Regions from separate parts of the Kitasatospora sp. NPDC088779 genome, predicted to be linked through region 1. Evidence: riboswitches for the same ligand, from Rfam matches in the RefSeq annotation. Region 1 holds a riboswitch; each other region holds the start of a gene.

Region 1 (4,084 bases):
CGGAGCCGCCCCACAGCTCGGGCAGGACCGGGGCCAGTGCGGTGAGGACCTCGCCCGAGGCGGCGCGGGTGGCCATGCCCTTGGCGTCGGGGGGAAAGGTCGGCAGGACGTCCGCCCAACCGTCGGGCAGCCGCTGCTCCCGCAGTCGGTCCAGCAGGACGGCGCGCTCGGGGTTCGCCGTGCGCCAGGCCGCGAACCTCTCGTCCCACTCGGCGTGCACCTGCCGGCCGCGGTCGGCGGCCTCGCGTGTGCGGCCCAGGACGTCCTCCTCGACGATGAAGTGCTCTTCGGGGTCGAAGCCCAGCAGCCGCTTGGTGGCGGCGACCTCGTCCTCGCCCAGCGCGGATCCGTGGGCCTTGCCGCTGTCCTGCTTGGTCGGGGCGGGCCAGCCGATCACGGTGCGCAGCATGATCAGCGAAGGGCGGCCGGTCTCCTGCCGGGCGGCGCGGGTGGCCGCCAGGAGCACGTCGACGTCTTCGACGTAGCGGCCGGTGCGCGTCCAGTCCACGGTCTGCACGTGCCAGCCGTAGGCGGCGTAGCGGGCCGGGACGTCCTCGCTGAAGGAGATGTCGGTGTCGTCCTCGATGGAGATGTGGTTGGAGTCGTAGAAGACGATGAGGTCGCCGAGTTCCTGGTGCCCTGCCAGGGAGGCGGCCTCGCCGGTGACGCCCTCCATCATGTCTCCGTCGGAGGCGATCACGTAGACGTGATGGTCGAAGGGGCTGGTGCCCGCTTCGGCGTCCGGGTCGAGGAGACCACGTTCGCGGCGGGCGGCCATCGCCATGCCCACCGCGCTGGCCAGGCCCTGGCCCAGCGGGCCGGTGGTGATCTCCACGCCGGGGGTGTGCCGGTGTTCGGGGTGCCCGGGGGTGGCGGAGCCCCAGGTCCGGTAGGCCTGCAGGTCCGAGAGTTCCAGGCCGTAGCCGGCCAGGTAGAGCTGGATGTAGAGGGTCAGGCTGGAGTGGCCGCAGGAGAGCACGAAGCGGTCCCGTCCCAGCCACCGGTCGTCGCCGGGGTCGTGGCGCATGACGTTCTGGAACAGCAGGTACGCCAGTGGGGCCAGGCTCATCGCGGTGCCCGGATGGCCGTTGCCGACCTTCTGCACCGCGTCGGCGGCCAGCAGCCGCACGGTGTCCACCGCCCGCGCGTCGACCTCGTCCCACCCTGTCCGCCCTGCCACCGGATCCGCGAGGGATTCGTCGCGCCGCGCGGTAGCGTCGTTCTGGTCGTTCGCCATGCCGTTGCTCCTTCGTCTCGGCTTGTCGTCCATCGTTCCTCCGGCACTGGGCGGGCACGACCGCCGGGCCGTCGCCCGCGTGATTGCTGGTGATGTACGAACTATCCCCAGGGGTGGCGCTCTGTCCGGCACGACACACCCTTTCGGTGAGCCGCTCCGCCTCGTCGCTTGCCCCCGAAGTGGGGGAACACACCCCTGACCACCCGTCGCAGGTCCGCGGGAGGGCGTGCGCGGGGCCCCCTTCGACGGCCCGGTGCCTCCGCCGCCGAGCAGGGTCGGTGACGGCGTGCTCGATCCGCTCGACGCCGACGACCAGCCGCGTCTCCGCCCGCCGGCCGAGTGGCGGCGCCCTACTTCCCCGTCACGTGCCCGGACGAGGTCCTGGACCACCACCTGCGGCACTACGCCGTCGAGTTCAGGAACTGGATCGTCGCCGCCGCCCGCACCTGAGACCCCCGACCGGGCCCCGTGGCCGATCCCTCCCGCAACCCCGGGAACGGTCCAGACGACCATCCCACGGGCTGGCCAGCACCGACCTGACCACGCCTGATACCTTGCCATCGCCGTGGTGTACGGGAAACCGGTCTGAGTCCGGTGCGGCCCTCGCCACTGTTGCCGCGGAGTTCCGCGGCCCTCGCTGACCGGCTTTTCCAGCGGTCAGGGCCACTGGGCGGGTTGGAAGAGCCGTCCGGGAAGGTCGGCCGCGGCGCGTTGATGCGGAAGCCAGGAGACCGGCCACGGCGCTACATGTTCCACGAGGGTTTTGGAGAACACGTGCCCAGCGGTCTGCCGTATCCGTTCCGTTCCATATGTTCCGTACGTCCCACAGGTCCGATACGTGTCGGCCGGGCGGTCGCGGCCTTCCTGTTCATCGGCATGCTCGGAGCTTGCACGGGCGCCCCCGCGCCCACCACGTCCGGCGGGACGACCGGAACTGCCGCGCCGGTCAGCGTCGACAATTGCGGGACCACCGTGACGGTCGGCGCGCCGCCCGACCGGCTGGTGACGCTCAACGAGGGTGCCACCGAGGTGGCCCTGGCCCTCGGCCTGCAGTCCCGCATGGCCGGTACCGCCTACCTCGACGATTCCATCCCGGAGAAGTGGAAGGCTGCCTACGACTCCGTCCCGGTGCTCTCCAAGGACTACCCGACGAAGGAGAAGCTCCTCGCGGCCCGTCCCGACTTCCTGTACGCCTCCTACTCCAGCGCGTTCACCGACAAGGTCGCGGGCACCCGGGGGGAACTGCGCGGCCAGGGCATCCCGTCGTACCTGTCCCCGTTCGGCTGCTCGGACAAGAGCCAGGTGCCGCCGACGACCTGGCAGGCGGTGTGGGGCGAACTGAACGACGTCGCCAAGGTCTTCGGTGTCACGGAGCGGGCCGCCGCGATCCAGCAGCAACAGGAGCAGCAGCTGGCCGAGTTCACGGCGACGGCCGCGGGCAAGGGCTTGAAGGTCCTGTGGTACGACTCGGACACCAAGGCGCCGTTCGTCGGGGCCGGCCACGGCGGACCTCAACTCGTTCTCGATGCCGTGGGCGCCCGCAACGTCTTCGGGGACCTGTCCGGTGGCTGGCAGAACGTGAGCTGGGAGAAGGTCGTCGCGGCGGACCCGGACGCCATCGTGGTCGCGGACGCCGGCTGGGACACGGCCCAGTCCAAGATCGACTACTTGGAGAACGACCCGGTGCTGAGCAAGCTCACCGCCGTACAGCGCAAGGCTTTCGTGGTGGTGCCGTTCTCGGAGTCGACTCCCGGCGTGCTGCTCGCCGACGGTGCCGCCCGGGTGTCCGCGGGACTGGGCCGACTGCACCCGGGTTCATGACCGCGCCCCACCCCGCCGTCGCGCGGCCCCCTGGTCCGGGCCGCGCGACGGCGGCCCTGGCCATCGGTGCGGCCCTGCTCCTGGCCACCGTGCTCCTCGGCCTCGCCGTGGGCTCGCAACACGAGCCGGTCCGGACGGTGATCGACGTCGTGGTGCGCCGTCTCGGGCTGGGCAACCCGCACGTGACGCTGCTGGACGACCAGATCGTCTGGCAGTTGCGGCTGCCCCGGGTTCTGGGAGCGGCTGCCACCGGCGCCGGCCTCGCGGTCTGCGGTGCGGTGTTGCAGACGCTGACCGGGAACGACCTGGCCGATCCCTTCCTGCTCGGGATCTCGGACGGAGCCGCCGCCGGCGCGGTCACCGTGATCGTCCTCGGCGTCGGCGTGTCCGGCGCCGTGGGCACCGGCGCGGTGTCCACGGCGGCCTTCGCCGGTGCCCTGCTAGCCGCCGTCGTCGTCCTGGCACTGGCCGGCGCGCGCACCCGGTCGCTACCGACCACCCGGACCGTGCTCGCCGGCATCGCGGTGGGACAGATGTGCGGGGCCTACACCTCGTTCGTCGTGCTGGTCCTCGGGGACCGCAACGCGGCGCGCGGTGTCATGGAGTGGACGCTGGGCTCGGTCGCCGGCGTGCGGTGGCCCACCGCCGTCTTCCTGACCGCGGTCGCGCTGGCCGGTGTCACGGTCCTGGCCTCCTCGGCCCGCGACCTGGACGCCTTCGCGTTCGGCGAGACCGCCGCCCGCTCCCTCGGCGTCCACGTCGAGCGCACCCGTTGGGTCCTCGTCGCCACCGCCGCGCTGGTAACCGCGTGCCTGGTCGCCCACACCGGCGTCATCGGGTTCCTCGGCCTGGTCGTACCGCATGTCGTCCGTCTCGTCTGCGGCCCGCGCCACGCCCTCCTGCTGCCCGTGTCGGCACTGGTGGGCGCTTCCCTCCTGGTGGGCAGCGACATCGTGGCGCGCTCGGTCCTCCCCGACCGGGAGATCCCCGTCGGCGTCATCACGGCCGGGCTCGGAGCGCCCTTCT
Region 2 (4,084 bases), on a different contig from region 1:
CCGCCGCCTTGCGCAGCACGTCCACCGGGAAGTGCTTGGCCTGGTCCCACGCGACCGCGTTCGGCGCCAGGTGTTCGCGGGCGAAGGCCCGGGTGGTCGCCGCGATGGCGAGCTGGTCCTCTGTGAGGTCGTGCACGGCGCCCTCAGCCCATCGTCGGGATGGTGAAGCTCGCGCCCTCCTTGACCCCGGAGGGCCAGCGCGAGGTGACGGTGCGGGTGCGGGTGTAGAAGCGGATCGAGTCCGGCCCGTGCTGGTTGAGGTCGCCGAACCCGGAGCGCTTCCAGCCGCCGAAGGTGTGGTACGCGACCGGCACGGGGATCGGCACGTTGACGCCGACCATGCCGGTGTTCACCCGGCGCGCGAAGTCCCGCGCCGTGTCGCCGTCCCGGGTGTAGACGGCCACGCCGTTGCCGAACTCGTGCTCGCTGGGCAGGCGCAGCGCCTCCTCGTAGTCGGCGGCGCGGAGCACGGTCAGGACGGGGCCGAAGATCTCCTCCCGGTAGATCCGCATGTCGGGAGTCACGCGGTCGAACAGCGAGGCGCCGAGGAAGTAGCCGCCCTCGTGCCCCTCCAGCCGGAAGTCCCGCCCGTCGACCACGAGTTCGGCGCCCTCCTCGACCCCGAGGTCCAGGTAGCCGCGGACCCGCTCCAGCGCGTCGGCGCCGACCAGCGGGCCGAAGTCCGCCGCCGGGTCGTCCGAGCGCCCGACCTTCAACGCGGCGATCCGCTCGACCAGTTTGGCCACCAGGGCGTCGGCGGTCTCCTCCCCCACCGGGACGGCCACCGAGATCGCCATGCAGCGCTCGCCGGCCGAGCCGTAGCCGGCGCCGATCAGCGCGTCCGCGGCCTGGTCGAGGTCGGCGTCCGGCATCACGACCAGGTGGTTCTTGGCACCGCCGAAGCACTGCGCCCGCTTCCCGTGCGCGGCGGCGGTGGCGTAGACGTACTGGGCGATCGGCGTGGAGCCGACGAACCCGACCGCCTGCACCCGCGGGTCCTCCAGCAGGGTGTCCACGGCCTCCTTGCCGCCGTTGACCACGTTCAGCACGCCCGGCGGCAGCCCGGCCTCCAGGAGCAGTTCGGCGAGGCGCAGCGGCACCGAGGGGTCGCGTTCCGAGGGCTTGAGGACGAAGGCGTTGCCGCAGGCGAGGGCGGGTGCGGCCTTCCAGAGCGGGATCATCACCGGGAAGTTGAACGGCGTGATGCCCGCGACCACGCCGAGCGGCTGGCGCATCGAGTACACGTCGATGCCGGTGCCCGCGTTGTCGCTGAACTCGCCCTTCAGCAGGTGCGGGATGCCGGCGGCGAACTCCACGACCTCCAGGCCGCGCTGGATGTCCCCGTGGGCATCGGCCACGGTCTTGCCGTGCTCGGCGGACAGCAGCCGGGCCAGCTCGTCCTTCTCCTGCTCGACGAGTTGGAGGAAGCGCAGCAGGACGCGGGCCCGCCGCTGCGGGTTCCACGCGGCCCACCCGGGCTGAGCCTGCGCGGCGTCGGCGATCACCGCCTCGACCTCGGCCCGGCTGGCCAGCGGCACCCGGGCCTGCACCCGGCCGGTGTTGGGGTCGTACACGTCGCCGAAGCGACCGGAGGTGCCGGCGGTGGGCTTGCCGGCGACGAAGTGGGTCAGTTCTCGGACCATCGGGTTCCTTCTCTCGACAGGGTGGGGAGAGGAGGAGGATCGGAGGCCGCCGCGGGTCGGCGGGCACACGGTGGTGCGCCCCGCGGCACGGGCGTGCGGCGGCGGAACGGAACGTCAGGGCGTCGGGGCCCCGGCGGCCGTCGGCACGGGACGACCAGGAGCGGCAGTGGAGCGGGAGCAGCCCGGAGTCATGCGTGTCGTCTCCATCCTCGTGGAAAACACGGAACACCCGCGGCCGGTATCCTGACTCCCGGATCACCGCACGCCCCCAGGCCTTCCCGGCTGGCTGCCAGTGGCCTTCGTCTGCGAGGACGAACTCCCCGGTCACAGTGGCGGGACCGTGCCGGACTCACACCGGCTTCCCTGACACCGCGGACCTGCCGTCGACCATATAGTTGGACGTCCTAGTAAGTCCAGAGGCCCGCACGCGCGTTGCGCCATCGGGTTTCCGCCGCGCCGAGCCCTGCCCGACGCCGGTCACCGCGCAGCCGCGTAACCGCGTAACCGCCCACCATTCGCAGGCCACCCCCTTGCCGGAACGTTCCGGCATGGCTAGATTCTTCACCACGCCAGCAAAGCTGACTGAACTTTCAGTTATACCGCAGGGCCGCGTCGGCACCAGAGAACAGAAGGAACACCCATGACCACGTCCACCACCACCGGCCGCACGGCCGCCGGAGGCCCCGCCTCCCGCACCTGCCGGACGTCCCGCCGGCAGACGAGGACGGTCCGCCCGTGACCTCGTACGCCGTCCTCACCTCCTTCGGCTCCCCGCTCGGCTCCCCCGGCCGCACCAGGCCGGCCGAACGCGCGCCGCTGCGCGTCGGGCTCGTGCAGATGCGCTGGCACACCGACCCGGCCGAGCACGACGCCCGGCTGCGCGAGGGCGTGGCACTCGCCGCCGCGCAGGGCGCGACGATGGTGTGCCTGCCCGAGCTGACCCGCAGTCCCTACTTCTGCAACACCGACGACCCGATGGGGGAGGGCGCCGCCCGCCACCTGGAGGACGTCGAGACGGGGCCCACCACCCGCCTCGCCGCCGAACTCGCCGCCGAACTCGGCATCAGCGTCCACGCCTCCCTGTACGAGCGCGCCGAGGACGGCGGCCTCGGCTACAACACGGCCGTCTGCGTGGACCGCGACGGCACCCTCGTCGCCAGAACCCGGAAGAACCACATCCCGGCCTTCCCCGGCTACCGCGAGGACCTGTGCTTCCGCCCCGGCGACAGCGGGTTCCCCGTCCTGGCCCACCAGGGCGCCGCCTTCGGCTTCCCCACCTGCTGGGACGAGTGGTTCCCCGAACTCGCCCGCGCCTACGCGCTCGGCGGCGCCGAAGTCCTCGTCCACCCCACCGCCATCGGCTCCGAGGTGGACCTCCCGGACTTCGACACCCGGCCCATGTGGGAGCACGCCATCAGCGCCAACGGCCTCGCCAACGCGCTGTTCATGATCGTGCCCAACCGGATCGGGACGGAGGGCCGGTCCACCTTCTACGGCTCGTCGTTCATCTCCGACCCGTACGGCCGGATCCTGCTCCGCGCCCCGCGCGACCGGCCCGCCGTCCTCGTCGCCGACCTCGACCTCGACCAGTGCCGGGACTGGCGGGAGTTCGGCCTCCTGCGCACCCGCCGCCCCGAGCTGTACGCCCCGCTGACCGCGACGAGCCGCACCGACGCCTGACCGGACGCCCCGGCGCACCCACGCCGGGGCGTCCCGCCGCCACGAGTCGACGTGCCGGGACTGACGCCAACTACCTTTTCCAGTAGCGTAGTTGACGTGACCGACGCGCCGACCTCAGGTGGTGGCCGTCGGAGCGGGCGAAGCCGCACCGGCGGACGGCGGGGCCTGGCAGGGCAGGACGACCATCACACTCACACCCTGGCCGGGCTTCGACGCGCCCGCCGAAACGGTGTAGCCGTCGGACTCGTGGACGGCATCGAACTCCCAGGTGGGCGGGGTGGACTGAGCGTCCGCACCGGACGCCGACGAGGTGATCTTGAAGCCCTCGCCCGCCAGCTTCTCCCGCAGCGCCCGCAGCACCTCGGGGCGCTGGTCGTCCGTGGCCTTGAGCAGGATCCCCGAGCTGAGCTGGTAGGCCTCGCCCTCGTCGGCCACACCCAATCCCCGCCCCGGGCACCTGTAGTAGCCGATGAGCTTGCTCCACGGATCCCGCTCGAGGCCCGTCAGCTCGCGCACGTGGCCCTGGACCCGATCCGTCCGGGCCAGCGCCTCCTCCCGGGACTCGACACGTGTGGGCTCGCTCGGCGTTTCCCGTCCTCCGCCCGGCGTTTCCCGCCCTCCGCCCGGCGACCCCACGGACGAGCATGAGCCGAGCACCAGGGCACCCGACACCATCAGCACGGCCGCGCAGGCCGCCCGTGCGCCCGCCCCGGCCGGCACGGCCGTCGATCTCTTGAACAAGTGCAGTACTCTCCCCCGCT
Region 3 (4,084 bases), on a different contig from region 1:
CACCACGTTGTTGGAGACGATCGAGTCCCCGGTGGCGAAGAAGGCGACCAGGCGGCCGATGAGGTGGCGCTCGCCCTCGCTGAGCTTGGCCAGGTCGGCGACGTCGGAGTGCAGGTCCACCTCCTCGACGGTCCAGGTGTTCTTGATCGCGTCCCGGTACCGGTCGTAGAACGACGGGTAGCGCATCGGGCGCAGGGTCAGCTCGAAGCCGGGGTCGAGCAGCATCTTCTCGCGGTCGGGGGTGCTCACTGGCAGGCCTCGCAGGACTCGGGGTTCTCCAGGGAGCAGGCCAGCGCGGCCTCCTCCTCCGGGGTGAGGGTCGGGGTGTTCACGGGCACGGGCGCGGACGAGGACGCGGGCGCGGGCACGGCGGCGCGGGCGGTACCGGAGGCGGCCTGGGCGATCCGGGTCGCCGGGCGCGAGCGCAGGTAGTAGGTGGTCTTGAGACCGACCTTCCACGCGTAGGCGTACATCGAGCTGAGCTTGCCGATGGTCGGCGCCGCCATGAACAGGTTCAGCGACTGGCTCTGGTCGAGGTACGGCATGCGGGCCGCGGCCAGGTCGATCAGCGCGCGCTGGGGCAGCTCCCAGGCGGTGCGGTACAGCGAGCGGACCTCGGCGGGCAGCCAGCCCAGCTCCTGGACGGAGCCGTTGGCCTCGCGCAGGGCGTCGCGGGTCTGCTGGTCCCAGACGCCGAGCTCCTTGAGCTCGCGCACCAGGTACGGGTTGACCTGGAGGAACTCGCCGGACAGCGTCTCGCGCTTGAACAGGTTGGAGACCTGCGGCTCGATGCACTCGTAGACGCCGGCGATGGACGCGATGGTCGCGGTCGGCGCGATGGCCAGCAGCAGCGAGTTGCGCAGGCCGGTCTCGGCGATGCGGGCGCGCAGCGCGGTCCAGCGGTCGGCCCACTGCGGGGCGGCCGTCGGGAAGTGGTCGATGTGCAGCTCGCCGCGGGCGGCGCGGGTCTCGCCGTAGGCCTCGTGGCGGCCCAGCTGCTCGGCCAGGTCGGCGGAGCGCTCGTACGCGGTGAGCATGATGCGCTCGGCGATGAGGGTGGACAGTCGCGCGGCCTCGGCGGAGTCGAAGTCGATCCGCAGCTTGAAGAAGACGTCCTGGAGGCCCATCACGCCGAGGCCGACCGGGCGCCAGCGGGAGTTGGAGGTGCCGGCCTCGGTGGTCGGGTAGAAGTTGATGTCCACCACGCGGTCGAGGAACGTCACGGCGGTGCGGACGGTGGCGTCGAGGCGCTCCCAGTCCATGGCGCCGAGCAGGTCGTCGACGGAGGCCCCCGGGGCGACGTGGGCGCCGAGGTTGACCGAGCCGAGGTTGCAGACGGCGGTCTCGGAGTCGTCCGTGACCTCCAGGATCTCGGTGCACAGGTTCGAGGAGTGCACCGTGCGGCCGGGCAGCGCGGTCTGGTTGGCGGCGCGGTTGGAGGCGTCCTTGAAGGTCATCCAGCCGTTGCCGGTCTGCGCCAGGGTGCGCATCATCCGGGCGTACAGGGTCTGCGCGGGGATGGTGCGCACGGCCTTGCCGGCCAGCTCGGCCTTGCGGTAGGCCTCGTCGAAGTCGGAGCCCCACAGGTCGACGAGCTCGGGCACGTCGGCGGGGGAGAACAGCGACCAGTCCTCGTTGGCGTTGACCCGGCGCATGAACTCGTCCGGGATCCAGTGCGCCAGGTTGAGGTTGTGGGTGCGCCGCGCCTCCTCGCCGGTGTTGTCGCGGAGCTCCAGGAACTCCTCGATGTCGGCGTGCCAGGTCTCCAGGTAGACGCAGGCCGCGCCCTTGCGGCGGCCGCCCTGGTTGACGGCGGCGACCGAGGAGTCGAGGGTGCGCAGGAACGGGACGATGCCGTTGGACTTGCCGTTGGTGCCGCGGATCAGGCTGCCGCGCGAGCGGATGCGCGAGTAGGACAGGCCGATGCCGCCGGCGTGCTTGGACAGCCGGGCGATCTGCGCGTAGCGGTTGTAGATCGAGTCCAGGTTGTCCAGCGGGGAGTCGAGCAGGTAGCAGCTCGACATCTGCGGGTGCCGGGTGCCGGAGTTGAACAGGGTCGGCGAGGAGGTCAGGTACTCCAGCCGGCTCATCAGGCCGTACAGCTCGGCGACCTCGCGCACCGACTGCTCGCTGTCGCCGACCGCCAGGCCGCAGGCGACGCGGAGCAGGAAGTGCTGCGGGGTCTCGATGACCTTGCGGGTGATCGGGTGGCGCAGCAGGTAGCGGGACTGCACGGTGCGCAGGCCGAAGTACTCGAAGCGGTCGTCGCCGTGCGCGTCGATCAGCGCGTCCAGGGCGGCGGCGTGCTTGGTGACGAAGGCGGCGGTGGTGTCGCCGATCAGGCCCTCGGCGTGGCCGACGGCGATCGAGGCGGCGAAGGAGCGCGAGCCCTGGCTGTTCGCCTCGTCGACGATCTCCAGGGCGAGCAGCCGGGCGGCCAGCTTCGAGTACTGGGGGTCCTCGGCGATCATCGACGCGGCGGCGTCCACGGCCAGCCCGCGCAGCTCGGCGAAGTCCGAGCCGGCGTGGCGGCCGCGCAGCGCGGCGGCGGCGACATGGCCGGGGTCCACCTGGGGGAGATCGACGCTGCGGTCGGTGAGCAGCCGAAGGAGCGCGCCGCCGGGGTCGGAGACCGTCGGGTCGGTGGGGGCGGGGCCGGTGCCCTGGGCGGGCAGGGTGGCTGAGGCAGCGGTGGTCAAGGCGCTCTCTCCTGGCGGCGATCGGCGGCGGTGATCGGGGGGTACCGGGCCGTTCGGGGCAGGGGAGCACGGCACGTACGCAGGAAGCGTCGCGCGACAGTGGCGTCCCCGGCCCGCCCGCGAGGCCCGGAAGGTAGTTCTCGTGCTGGCGCGGCCTCTGCGGGAGGGCCCGTGCGCACACCGTCGGCAGGTACTCGGACTCGCGGGGCGGCTACTGGTAGCCGCCCGCTCACCGCTGCGGGGCAGTCCCGGATTCGCACCGGGTTCCCCTGCATCGACAGCAGGATTGAGCATACATCTAGTGGTGTCTCTCTGATGCGACCCCACATGTAGTACGGCGCGGTGTGTCGGAGCGATAACCGGTGGTGCCGGGAGGGGGCGGGTCGTGGCCTTGGGGCGCCTCGGATCCGGGCTTCCGGCGCCCTGATTCCGGGCTCCCGGCGCCCTGATTCCGGGCCCCGGCGTCCTGGTTTCGATACGGAACGGTCACCGGGCGGACCGGTTGCCGCGGGCATGCCCTACGATCTGGGCGCATGAGCGAGCGAAGCGCCGAGGGGCGCGTTTCGCGAAGCGATCATCGAGCGAAGCGAGGGGGCGCGTGAGCGACGGAACTGGCGCACCCGGGCAGGGTCCGCAGGGAACGCCTCCCCCCGGGCCGGGGGACGCGCACGGTCAGCAGCCGCCGGTGGTGCCCGGTCCGGTGTTGCCGCCGAGCGGGGGCTTCGGGCCGCCGCCGGCCTCGTACGGGCCTCCGGTGCCGCCCGCGCAGCCGGTGGCGCAGCCCGGTCCGCCGGGGCAGCCTCCGCTGCCGCAGCCGGGACCGCCAGGGCAGCAGCTGCCGCCGCAGTGGCAGCCGAACCCCCAGCCGCATCCCCAGCCGAACCCCCAGGCGCATCACCAGGCACACCCCCAGCTGCATCCGCAGTCGTACCCGCAGCCCCAGGCGCCGCAGCGCGCCGAGCCGAACTGGGAGGCGCTGGCGGACCGCAACGCGGCGGACGGCAAGCGCCGCCGCCGACTGCGGGCCCTCGGCGTGGCGGTCGCGGTCGTCCTGGTCGGCGGCCTGATCGCGGGCGGGGCGGTGCTGCTGACGAAGGGCGGCGGCGACAAGCCGGTCGCCGGGCCGATCGCCTCGGCCTCCAACCGGCCGTCCTCCGCCGCATCGGGTGCCGCCCGGAGTGCCGCGCCGAGTGCCGCCGCAACCCCGGGCGGGAACCCGTCCGGCACCCCGGGCGGAGCGCCGGACGACCCGTCGAAGCCGATCTGGGAGGCCGCCACCGACCCGGCGCCGCAGGACGCGGGGGCACTGTTCTCCGCGCTCCAGGTGACGGTCAACGGTGCCACCTGGAACCGGACCTTCGTCTCGCTGGACTCGCCCTGCTGGG
Region 4 (4,084 bases), on a different contig from region 1:
GTCTGAACTCTGAACCGCCGGTGCCCCGGCCCCCCTTCCGGAGGGGCCGGGGCACCGGGGTGTCTCCGGAGGTCAGGGCGCGGTGACGCCCGGCTGGGCGCCGGCGCCGAAGGACCAGCCCTCGACGTCGCCGGGCGCCGGGTTGTAGCTGCCCGCGCCGAGGTTGCTGTACGACCAGGGGCCGCCGTGCTGGGCGTGCCAGTACGACCAGTAGGCGCTGCCGGTGGGGTTGGTGCAGGTCGTCGGCAGGGCGTTGATGGTGCAGACGAAGCCCGGGTAGCGCGGGTGGAAGGTGTACGCGAACCCGGCGCCGGTCAGCGCGGCCAGGCCGCTGGCCGGGTCGCCGGGTGCGCAGCCGGTCTGGATGCCGCCGCCGACGGCGGTGAAGTCGACCACGACGGTGACGCCGGTGGTGCCGTCGCAGGCGGCGGCCCGCGCCTGCGGGGCCTGGACGACGGAGGCGCCGAGCAGTCCGGCGGTGAGGGCAGCGGCGGCGGCGATCGACCCGAGGGTGCGGCGGGCCGGGCACGCGGGCGCCATGGTGTCGGTCATCGGAGCTCTCCTCGCGGGGTCAGCGGGTGGTCGCCGGGCAGGCCGGCACGGGCGCGTCCGGGCGGCCACCGGCGGCGGAGAGGGTGGCCAGCGGGGTGCCCGCGAGGCCGAGGACGGCCTGCGCCGTGGCCCGGGCTCCGGTGGCCGGGTTGAAGCCGGTCGCGTCGTAGGCGACCGCCCCGCGCACGCCCGGGTCCGTGGCGCAGCCCTGCTGGAGCTTGACCAGGCTGCTCCAGCCCTTGAGGCCGGCCCCGAAGCGTCCGCCGGCCAGCAGCGCTTGCGTGGCGAGGCCGGTGGTGTTGGCGTTGGACGCGGCGGCCCCGGCGGCCGAGAAGCCGCCGTCGGCGTTCTGGTGGGCGGTCAGCCAGCCGAGTCCGGCGTCGGCCTTGGCGGTGCGGCCGGTCGCGGCGAGGGCCTGGGCGGCGAGCGCGGTGGCGTCCGGGTCGCTGGCGCAGGTGGCCTGGCCGAAGGCGACCGGGTACCCGCCGTCCGCGCACTGGCTGTTGGCGAGGAAGTCGACGGCCGTCGCCGGGGCCCCACCGGCCGTGCGGTGCAGGGCGATCACGGCCAGGGACTGGCCGAAGGCGTTGCTGTAGTCGCCCCACTGCGAGCGGTCGGAGAACCGGCCCTCGGCGGTCTGGAGCGAGCGCAGGCGGGCCGGCAGGTCGACGCCGCCGAAGGCCGTCGGGTTCCCGCCGCGCACCTCGACGGCGAGCAGCAGCTTGGCGGTCGCGCCCGCGTAGGCCTCGGTGATGCCGTCGCCGAGGTAGCCGCTGATGACCTCGGGCTTGGCCAGCCAGGCGGTGGCCTTCGCAGCGGCCTGGTCGGAGCTGTGCGAGGCGGCGAAAGCCAGCACGGCGTCGATGGTCAGGCCCTGGTCGGGGTAGGCGGTCCCGTTGAAGACGGACTCGAAGTGGTCGCCGTCGACGAGTTGGCGGGCGAGCCAGCCGCCCGCGGCGGCGTCGGGGCGGACCGTCGGGGACGAAGTCGCGGCGGCAGGTGCCGCGTGGGCGGCAGCGGCCGCCGGGAGGACGGTGGCGAGGGCGAGCGCGGGTATCGCGAAGAGGCGCAGGGGGCGTCGGAACGAGGACACGGTGGGCCTTTCCGGGCCCGCGCGCAGGGGCCCGGAGGACGGCGGCAACAAGCCGGGCAGCCCTCGGAGCTCCGGCCCGCAGACCACGACGGGAGGAGGGGACGACACACCTCCGCCGCCGGGTACTCGGGCTCGCCGCCGACATCGGATCGGCGGCCTACCGTTGCGGGTCAGCGCCGGATTCGAACCGGACTTCCCCCAGCGGCGGAGTCACAACATGACGGCCCATCATGGCGAGACGGAGAAGTCCCGGTCAAGGGATCGTCCGCCGCATCGCGCCGCGAACCGCTCGGACCGTCAGCGGTGAAGGAACTCCGGTGGGCGCTTCTCGGCGAAGGCCGCCATGCCCTCCTTCTGGTCCGCCGTGGCGAACGTGGCGTGGAACAGTCGCCGTTCGAAGCGCACGCCCTCGGCGAGCGTGGTCTCGTACGAGCGGTTGACGCTCTCCTTGAGCATGACGGCCGCCGGGGTGGACATCGCCGCGATCGTCTCGGCCACCGCCAGGGCCTCGGCCTGCAGTTGGCCCGCCGGGACGATGCGGGAGACCAGGCCGGCCCGCTCGGCCTCCTCGGCGCCCATCATCCGGCCGGTCAGACAGAGTTCCATCGCCTTCGCCTTGCCGACCGCCCGGGTCAGCCGCTGCGAGCCGCCGATGCCGGGGATCACGCCGAGCTTGATCTCCGGCTGCCCGAACTTCGCGGTGTCCGCCGCCAGGAGGACGTCGCACAGCATCGCCAGCTCGCAGCCGCCGCCCAGCGCGTAGCCCGCCACCGCCGCCACCACCGGCTTGCGCAGCGCGGCGAAGCGGTCCCAGGCGGCGAACCAGTCGCCGAGGTAGGCGTCGACGAAGTCGAGCGACTGCATCTCCTTGATGTCGGCGCCGGCCGCGAAGGCCTTCTCGGAGCCGGTGATCACCAGCGCGCCGATCTCCGGGTCACGGTCGAACTCCGTTGCCGCCTGCACGACTTCGTTCATCAGCAGGGTGTTGAGCGCGTTCAGCGCCTTGGGCCGGTCGAGCGTGATCAGCCCCACCCGGCCCTTGCGCTCGACCAGGATCGTCTCGTAGCCGGTCACTTGCCGTCCTCCCGCAGGGTGGTGATGATCGCCGAGAAGTCCAGGCCGGCGCCGCTGTCGGCCTGAGCGAAGTCCGCGTACAGCTGTGCCGCCCTGCGTCCGAGGTCCGTGGGCAGGCCCGCGGCGTCGGCGGCCCCGGCGGCGAGTCCGAGGTCCTTGGCCATCAGGGCGGCGGCGAACCCGGCCGCGTAGTCGCGGTTGGCCGGGCTGGTCGGCACCGGCCCGGGGACGGGGCAGTTGGTGGTGAGCGCCCAGCACTGGCCGGAGGCGGTCGAGGCGACGTCGTAGAGGGCCTGGTGGCTGAGCCCGAGGCTCTCTCCGAGCACGAAGGCCTCGCTGACCGCGATCATCGAGATGCCCAGGATCATGTTGTTGCAGATCTTCGCGGCCTGCCCCGCTCCGGGGGATCCGCAGTGCACGACCTTGCGGCCCATCGCCTCCAGCACCGGTCGAGCCGCCTCGAAGTCCGGCTCGGCGGCTCCGACCATGAAGGTGAGGCTCGCGGCCGTGGCACCGACCACCCCGCCGGAGACCGGCGCGTCCACCGCCCGGTGCCCGGCGGTCACGGCCAGGTCGTGCGCCGCCCGGGCGTCCGCGACGTCGATCGTGGAGCAGTCGACGAAGAGCGTTCCCGGGCGGGCGGCGGGCAGCAGGTCCGCGTAGGCGGCCAGCACGTGCCGGCCGGCCGGCAGCATGCTGATGACGACGTCGGCCTCCCGCACCGCCTCGGTCGCGGACCGCGCCGGACGGACGCCGCCCTCCTCCGCCCGCCGCAGCGCCTCGGGTGCCAGGTCGTAGCCGGTCACGGTGTGCCCGGCCTCGGCGAGGTTGGCGGCCATCGGGCCGCCCATGTTGCCGAGGCCGATGAATCCGATGACTCCGTTGAATCCGTTGACTCCGTTGCGGTGGGTCACCAGCGCTCCAGGGGTGTGGCGGGGGCCAGGCCGAGTTCCCGGTCGCCGAGCGGGGCGAAGTAGCGGGCCACCGCGGCGGGCCCGACGGCGCTCAGCGTCGACGGGTTCCACCGCGGGGAACGGTCCTTGTCGATGACCTGGGCGCGGATCCCCTCGGCCAGGTCCGGTGTGGAGAGCGCCGCGCAGGAGGTCCGGTACTCCTGGTCGAGGACGGCCTCCAGCGGACCGAGGGTGCGGGCCCGGCGCAGCGCCGCCAGGGTGGCCTTCACGGCGGCGGGCGAGTTGGCGGCGATCCGGTCCGCGGCCTCCTTGGCCTCCGGTTCGCCGCTGTCCCGCAGGCGGTCGAGGATCTCCTCCACGGTGTCGGCCCCGTAGCAGCGGTCGATCCACGCCCGCCGGCCGTCCAGCACGCCGGCCGGTGCGGGCCCGACGTTCCGTTCGAGGGCGTCGT

Evidence for each region. A riboswitch is a leader RNA that binds a small molecule or an ion and turns the genes downstream of it on or off. The one in region 1 is predicted to bind cobalamin.
Region 2: another riboswitch for cobalamin. It lies ahead of AB0P03_RS20200 (CoA-acylating methylmalonate-semialdehyde dehydrogenase); the one in region 1 lies ahead of AB0P03_RS37520 (ABC transporter substrate-binding protein).
Region 3: another riboswitch for cobalamin. It lies ahead of AB0P03_RS11700 (ribonucleoside-diphosphate reductase subunit alpha); the one in region 1 lies ahead of AB0P03_RS37520 (ABC transporter substrate-binding protein).
Region 4: another riboswitch for cobalamin. It lies ahead of AB0P03_RS20225 (peptidase); the one in region 1 lies ahead of AB0P03_RS37520 (ABC transporter substrate-binding protein).

What each region holds. Positions count from the first base shown of each region.
Region 1 is NZ_JBFBHW010000070.1:16,803-20,886, reverse strand. Features, by position in the region: gene tkt (transketolase) at 1-1,237, opposite strand, end outside; cobalamin riboswitch at 1,787-1,992, shown strand; gene AB0P03_RS37520 (ABC transporter substrate-binding protein) at 2,210-3,058, shown strand; gene AB0P03_RS37515 (iron chelate uptake ABC transporter family permease subunit) at 3,055-4,084, shown strand, end outside.
Region 2 is NZ_JBFBHW010000019.1:126,399-130,482, reverse strand. Features, by position in the region: gene AB0P03_RS20205 (acyl-CoA dehydrogenase family protein) at 1-136, opposite strand, end outside; gene AB0P03_RS20200 (CoA-acylating methylmalonate-semialdehyde dehydrogenase) at 144-1,643, opposite strand; cobalamin riboswitch at 1,859-2,050, opposite strand; gene AB0P03_RS20195 (nitrilase-related carbon-nitrogen hydrolase) at 2,379-3,323, shown strand; gene AB0P03_RS20190 (hypothetical protein) at 3,438-3,758, opposite strand.
Region 3 is NZ_JBFBHW010000010.1:41,601-45,684, forward strand. Features, by position in the region: gene AB0P03_RS11695 (ribonucleotide-diphosphate reductase subunit beta) at 1-225, opposite strand, end outside; gene AB0P03_RS11700 (ribonucleoside-diphosphate reductase subunit alpha) at 246-2,675, opposite strand; cobalamin riboswitch at 2,867-3,010, opposite strand; gene AB0P03_RS11705 (hypothetical protein) at 3,454-4,084, shown strand, end outside.
Region 4 is NZ_JBFBHW010000019.1:132,105-136,188, reverse strand. Features, by position in the region: gene AB0P03_RS20230 (flagellar hook-length control protein FliK) at 73-552, opposite strand; gene AB0P03_RS20225 (peptidase) at 572-1,645, opposite strand; cobalamin riboswitch at 1,745-1,866, opposite strand; gene AB0P03_RS20220 (enoyl-CoA hydratase) at 1,943-2,719, opposite strand; gene mmsB (3-hydroxyisobutyrate dehydrogenase) at 2,716-3,633, opposite strand; gene AB0P03_RS20210 (enoyl-CoA hydratase/isomerase family protein) at 3,630-4,084, opposite strand, start outside.